Methylomagnum ishizawai: one gene and its partner. The protein of the gene in region 1 interacts with the protein of each later gene in a pairwise test. Links are inferred from orthologs where the notes say so. Each region holds a gene or a part of one and is shown in the gene's direction. Other genes may lie near its edges. The genes, in order: K5658_RS11440 and K5658_RS09400.

Evidence for each region.
Region 2: the proteins of K5658_RS11440 (region 1) and K5658_RS09400 interact in binary tests that used the Escherichia coli proteins (3 or more experiments, as listed by UniProt). The link is inferred for Methylomagnum ishizawai from one-to-one orthologs.

Annotation. Positions count from the first base shown.
Region 1 is NZ_AP019783.1:2,515,605-2,519,260, reverse strand. Bases 9-3,349 are described here. They hold K5658_RS11440 (2-oxoglutarate dehydrogenase E1 component), read left to right. Parts: upstream 9-320; coding sequence 321-3,149; downstream 3,150-3,349. Other genes in these bases: odhB (2-oxoglutarate dehydrogenase complex dihydrolipoyllysine-residue succinyltransferase), read left to right, coding at 3,124-3,349. In the rest of the region: more of odhB, read left to right, coding at 3,350-3,656. UniProt on the Escherichia coli protein: E1 component of the 2-oxoglutarate dehydrogenase (OGDH) complex which catalyzes the decarboxylation of 2-oxoglutarate, the first step in the conversion of 2-oxoglutarate to succinyl-CoA and CO(2).
Region 2 is NZ_AP019783.1:2,058,340-2,061,649, forward strand. What follows is about bases 312-3,306. They hold K5658_RS09400 (ATP-binding cassette domain-containing protein), read left to right. Parts: upstream 312-863; coding sequence 864-2,750; downstream 2,751-3,306. Other genes in these bases: K5658_RS09395 (YcxB family protein), read left to right, coding at 312-823; K5658_RS09405 (hypothetical protein), read left to right, coding at 2,808-3,278; K5658_RS09410 (universal stress protein), read left to right, coding at 3,291-3,306. Also shown: bfr (bacterioferritin), read right to left, coding at 1-97; more of K5658_RS09395, read left to right, coding at 299-311; more of K5658_RS09410, read left to right, coding at 3,307-3,310. UniProt on the Escherichia coli protein: Genetic data indicate it may be involved in ribosome assembly or function.

The DNA of each region.
Region 1 (3,656 bases):
CAAGCCACGCCTTAAGGTAGGCAATGAATCGCCCCGCGACAAGGTTAGGGTCGATTTGTTTCGGCTCTAGTCCTACAATCTAAAGTAAACGTCGGACGGCCACACACCCCAATGACCCAACAGCCACGTCCCCCATCCGTTGCGCCAACCTACGCCTTTCCGACCGGTGCCCCGCACCGCCCCAGCCCCATCCCGTATCCGCGCCTGGGCCTCCGCGCAGGTGGCGCCACCACATCATACCTGCCATGGGGCCACCCCACCGGGCCACGCGGTCCCGGCCATCCATCGAAGACACCCAGTGGATATTCCAAGACGGCAATATGAACACGCTCAAATACCTATTCGAAGAGTCCTCCGCCTGCGCCGAGGATAACGTCGGTTTCCTCGAAGACCTGTACGAACGTTTCCAGCGCGACCCCGAATCGGTCGATCCCAGTTGGCGCGAGAAATTCAAGTCCATCCAGGAGCCGGTGCGGCTGCATCCCGCCGCCCAGACCGCTGCGGCGGCGCCCGCCGATATCGAGGAAGCCCTCCGCAAGCAGGCCGCCGTGGACCGGCTCATCTACCATTACCGCACCCGCGGCCACCAGGCGGCGGACAACAATCCGCTCAAGCTCGCCCCGCCCCCCACCCTGCCGGACCTGGACCCGGCCCATTACGGGCTGGACGCCGCCGACCTCGACCGCCCGTTCTACGTCGATATCATGCACGGCTCCAAGAAGCTGCCGCTGCGCGAGATCATCGCCCGGCTCAAGCGCACCTACTGCGGGGCCATCGGCTCCGAATACATGCACATCGTCGATAGCGAGATCAAGCAATGGGTGCGGGAACGGCTGGAAACCGCCACCGCCTGGGCCTTGCCCGACGCCGAATCCAAGCGCTGGCTCTTGAGGATGCTGACCGCCGCCGAGGGCATCGAGAAATACCTGCACCGCAAATACGTGGGCCAGAAGCGCTTCTCGCTGGAAGGGGCGGAAAGCCTGATCCCGCTGCTGGACGAATTGATCCAGCGCGCCGGCGACCAGGGCACGCAGGAAATCGTGATCGGCATGGCCCACCGCGGACGCCTCAACGTCCTCATCAACATCCTGGGCAAGAAACCCGGTTCCCTGTTCCAGGAATTCGAGGGCACCTACACCAGCGCCCCGCCCCATGCCAGCGCGGGCGATGTCAAATACCACATGGGCTTTTCCTCCGACCTGCAAACGCCCAAGGGTCCGCTGCACCTCGCCATGGCCTTCAACCCCTCGCACCTGGAGATCATCAGCCCGGTGGTGGAAGGCTCGGTGCGCGCCCGCCAGGACCGCCGCGACGGCGACGGCGAAACCGCGGTGCTGGCGGTGTTGGTGCATGGCGACGCCGCCTTCGCCGGGCAGGGCGTGGTGATGGAAACCCTCAACATGGCCGAAACCCGCGCCTACACCACCGGCGGCAGCATCCATATCGTCATCAACAACCAGATCGGCTTCACCACCAGCAACCCGTTCGACGCCCGCTCGACGCTGTATTGCACCGACGTGGCCAACATGGTCCAGGCGCCCGTGTTCCATGTGAACGGCGACGACCCGGAAGCCGTGCTGTTCGTGACCCAGTTGGCGGTCGATTACCGCATGAGGTTCAAGCGCGACGTGGTGATTGACCTGATCTGCTACCGCCGCCACGGCCACAACGAGGCCGACGAACCGGCGGTGACGCAGCCCGCCATGTACCGCTTCATCCGCCAGCATCCGCCGGTGCGGCGGCTCTACGCCGAAGCCTTGATCCAGGCGGGCGTCATCAGCCGCGAGGACGAACTGGGCATGGAGGAAGACTACCAAGGTTCGCTCAAGCGCGACGAGATCGTGTCGCGCCCGGTGCTGCCGGACGCCGCCAGCTACCTGAAAACCAGTTGGGACCGCTATCTGGGCGCGGAATGGAGCGTGGACTACGATTCGACCCTGGACCTCGACACCGCCCGCGAGCTGGCCGGACAGATCGCCCGCGTGCCGGAAGGTTTCGCGCTGCATTCCAGGACCGCCGCCGTCATGGACAGCCGCCGCAAGATGGCGGGCGGGGAAATCCCGATGGACTGGGGCTTCGCCGAAACCCTGGCCTACGCCTCCCTGCTCAAGGAGGGCTACAACGTCCGCATCAGCGGCCAGGACGTGGGGCGCGGCACCTTCTTCCACCGCCACGCCGTGCTGTACGACCAGGACAATGGCGCGGCCCACGTCCCGCTGCACCATCTGGACGGGCCGGGCGGCCAGTTCCATATCTACGACTCCCTGTTGTCGGAGGAAGGCGTGTTGGGCTTCGAGTACGGCTACGCCAGCTCCGAACCCGAAACCCTGGTGATCTGGGAAGCCCAGTTCGGCGATTTCGCCAATAACGCCCAGGTCGTCATCGACCAGTTCATCACCTCCGGGGAAACCAAATGGGGCCGCTTGTGCGCCCTGACCATGCTGCTGCCCCACGGCTACGAAGGCCAGGGACCGGAACATTCCTCGGCCCGGCTGGAACGCTACCTGCAACTGTGCGCCGAGCAGAACGTGCAGGTCTGCGTGCCGAGCAGCCCGGCCCAGATTTTCCACCTGCTGCGGCGGCAACTGGTGCGGCGCTACCGCAAGCCCTTGATCGTCATGACCCCGAAAAGCCTGTTACGGCACAAGTTGGCGATCTCGCCGCTGGAAGACCTGACGCGGGGCCATTTCCACAACGTCATCGGCGAGATCGACCCGCACGACCCCGACAAGATCACCCGCGTGGTGCTGTGTTCCGGCAAGGTGTTCTACGACCTGCTGGAAACCCGCCGCAAGGAACATCTGGAACATGTCGCCCTGATCCGCATCGAGCAGCTCTATCCCTTCCCGTTCGATTATTTCCTGGAACAGCTCTCCCCGTTCAACAACCTCAGGGAGCTGGTCTGGTGCCAGGAAGAACCCGAGAACCAGGGTGCTTGGCACCAGATCAAGCACCGTTTCCTATCCCTCCTGGAAAAAGACATCCTCCTCGGCTACGCGGGGCGCCCCATGTCCGCCGCGCCCGCCGTGGGCCAATTCCACCGCCACCTGGAACAGCAGAAGAAAGTCGTGGAAGACGCGCTGTTCCGGGCCGTGAACCCTCAACAATCCGTCAGGATCGTCCATGCGCATAGAAGTCACCGTCCCTAACCTCCCGGAATCCGTCAGCGACGCCGTCCTGCTCGACTGGCACAAGCGGCCCGGCGACCCGGTCCTAAAATCCGACAACCTCATCGACCTCGAAACCGACAAGGTCGTGCTGGAAGTGCCCGTGCCGGAAAACGGCGTCCTGCTGGAAATCCTCCGCCACAAGGGCGATGTGGTGGTCAGCGGCGAATTGCTGGCGGTGATCGACACCGAGGCCAAAGCCGCCGCCACGGCCCCCGTGGCAGCGGTCGCGACGCCCGCGGCCCCGGTGCCGGAACCCCCCAAGCCCAGCGCCCCGCCGCCCGCCGCCGCCCCGGAAACCCGGCCCGAATTCCCGCCGACCCTGAGTCCCGCCGTGCGCCGGATGCTGGCCGAACACGACCTCGACCCCGCCGCCATCCAGGGCACGGGCCGCGAAGGGCGGCTCACGCGGGAGGACGTGCAGTCCCATCTCGACCACCGGAAAGCCGCCCCGGCCCAACCGGCGGCGGAACCGGCCCGGCCCGCGCC
Region 2 (3,310 bases), 460 kb from region 1 along the record:
GGCACATCCGCGAATGGATGAAATACTGGTCGATGGCGGTCAGTTCGCCGGCCAGAAGCCGGTTCAGGCGCAGGATGACGTCGGGATGCCCTTGCATGGTGATTCTCCTATAAATGGCCGGCCGGTCCCGCGTCGTCGGGCCAAGCGGCCAGGGCGGGGCGCGGTGAAATGGAATTGCGTATACTAGCGGTTTTTTCGCGCCGGGCCGATTCCATCGTGTCCGCCGTATCCGTATAGCTACGATAAAACGTCCCCCCCAGGCCAGCACCGGGGGCGGGACGGGATTAACCAGGGTGTGATGATGACCGAGATCGAATACGAAGTGCGCGAGCAGGATTTGCTCGCTTTCAACGACCACCAACTCAAGAATTCTCAAGGGCTGCAAAAAGTCCTGCGCCGCCATCAGGGCATCGTGCCGGGCGTCCTGGCGGTGTTGTCCATGTTCCTCTGGTTCTACTACCAGGACACGCTGTCCGCGATCTATGTCGCCGTCACCGCCGTGGCTTGGGGTTTGCTGACGCCGGTGTTCCTCAAATGGCAAATGCGCCAGCGCATCCGCAAGATGTATTCCGACGCGGACATGGCCGCTGTCCTCGGCAAGTACAAACTGCGTTCGGAGCAAGATGCCCTGGTCGAGGTCAGCCGCGTCGGCGAATCGCGGGTGTCCTGGGCCGATATTCTCCGCATCGATGTGATCAAGGGCTATGTCTTCATCTTCGTGACCCTGGATACGGCCCTGATCGTGCCCTACGCGACCGTGAAAACCGGGGATTTGCGGGAGTTCCTCAAGGACGCCGACGCCCGCCTCGAACAGGCCGCCTGATGCGGACGGCGGTGGCACCGGGCGGCGGGGTGTGCTGGGTATGATCAATTTCAAGGCCGTGGCGTTGCGGCGTGGTCAGCGCCTGTTGTTCGAGAACGCCTCGTTCACCATCCACAAGGGCGAGAAGGTTGGTATTACCGGGGCCAACGGCGCGGGCAAGTCCAGCCTGTTCGGCCTGTTGCTGGACACGCTGCATCCCGAAACCGGCGAGTTTTCCATGCCGCCCGGCCTGGAAATCGCCCATGTGGCCCAGGAAACCCCGGCCAGTCCCAGCACGGCGCTGGATTACGTCATGGACGGCGACCGCGAACTGCGCCAGATCGAGGCCGAATTGGGCCGGGCCGAAGCGGTCGGCGACGGCGTGGCCCTGGCCCATGCCCATGGCCGTTTCGAGACGGTCGGCGGCTACGACGCTCCGGCCCGTGCCGCCAAGCTGTTGAACGGCCTCGGGTTCGCGCCGGGCGACGAGCGGCGGGCAGTGTCGGAATTCTCCGGCGGTTGGCGGATGCGCCTGAATGTGGCGCAAGCCCTGATGTGCCGTTCCGACGTGCTGCTGCTGGACGAACCCACCAACCATCTCGACCTCGACGCCGTCATCTGGCTCCAGGATTGGCTGGTGGCCTATCCCGGCACCTTGCTCCTGATTTCGCACGACCGCGATTTCCTCGACGACCTCACCGACCACATCCTCCATATCGAACACCAGGGCTTGACGCTCTACACCGGCAATTACTCGGCCTTCGAGACCCGCCGCGCCGAAATCCTGGCCCAGCAACAATCTTCCTACGAGCGCCAACAGCGCGAAATCGCCCATGTGCGTTCCTTCGTGGACCGCTTCCGCGCCCAGGCCACCAAGGCCCGCCAAGTGCAAAGCCGCCTGAAAGCGCTGTCCCGCATGGAGTTGATCGCCCAGGCCCAGGTCGATTCGCCGTTCGAGTTCGCTTTCCTGACGCCGGAAAAACTGCCGTCCCCCTTGCTCAAACTGGACGATGCCGCCGGGGGGTATGGCGAGAAAACCATTTTCAGCGGTGCCAAGCTCACGGTGAATCCGGGCGACCGCATCGGCCTGCTGGGTCCGAACGGCGCGGGCAAATCCACCCTGGTCAAGCTGCTGGCGGGCGAACTGCCCTTGCTGGCGGGCAAGCGGCTGGCGGCGCAAGACCTCAAAATCGGCTATTTCGCCCAGCACCAACTCGAACAACTGCGGCCCGAGCACAGCGCCCTTTGGCATCTGCAAAAGCTCGATCCCAAGGCCACCGAGAAGGATTTGCGGAATTTCCTGGGCGGTTTCGGCTTCCGGGGCGACCAGGCCTTGGACCCCATCGCGCCGTTCTCGGGCGGCGAGAAATCCCGGCTGGCCCTGGCCTTGTTGATCTACCAGCGGCCCAACCTGCTCCTGCTCGACGAACCCACCAACCATCTCGACCTCAACGCCCGCGATGCCCTGAGCTTGGCGCTACAGGACTACCGGGGCGCTTTGATCGTGGTTTCGCACGACCGCTATTTGCTGCGCACCGTGGCCGATGATTTGTGGCTGGTGGCGGATGGCGGCATGGATGTATTCTCGGGCGATCTGGAAGATTATCGGCTCTGGCTCTCCGCCCGCCGCAACGCCCGCGACAGCGCTAAACCCGCCGCGCCTTCGCGCAAGGACCAGCGCAAATCCGACGCCGACCGGCGCAAGGCGCTCCGGCCTTTGCGCCTGGCCCTGGAAAAGGCCGAGGCGGCGATGGAACAACTCGCCGCGCGGAAACAAGCCCTGGAAACCCGCTTGGCCGATCCCGAGCTGTATCTGGCCGAGGCCAAGGCCCGTTTGCAAGCCGTGCTGCTGGAAAAGGCGGGCGTCGAGAAATCCCTGGAGGAAGCCGAGGTCGCTTGGCTGGAAGCCGGCGAAGCCTTGGAAGCCGCCGAGGCCGAGGAATCTTGATATGGCCGTGCGGAGGACGCCCCGGTGCCGTTGATTAGGTTGTTCCTGGATGTCGCCTTGTTTAACAAAGGCCCGCGCGATGTACCGGCCTCGGCCTTCCTGCTGGGTTTGGTCGCGACCGCCAACCTGGCGGTGGCGCTGGCCTTGGCCCTGCTGGATGTCGATTGGTGGGAGGGCATCGCGCAATCCTTGGTGGGGATCGGGCTGCTGGCCGGCTTCCTGTGGATCGTCCTGGCCCTGGCCCATCAAACCCCCCGGTATTTGCAGACTTTCACCGCCGCCCTGGGATGCGATACCTTGGTCAGCGCCCTGGCCTTGCCCTTGTTGGTGTGGTCGCGCTGCTCCGGGGAGGGCAGGGAGGTGGTGTTGACGGTGGTGACTTTGCTTTTGCTGTGGCAGATCGCGATCATCGGCCATGTGTTGCGCCAAGCCTTGTCGTCGTCCTATGCGCTGGGGCTGGGGCTGGCTTTGGCCTATATGGCGGGCAGCGTCGAGTTGATGGACCTCTTGTTTTCCAATCCAGGTTGAGCGAGGACGGGCATGAATTACCGACATATCCT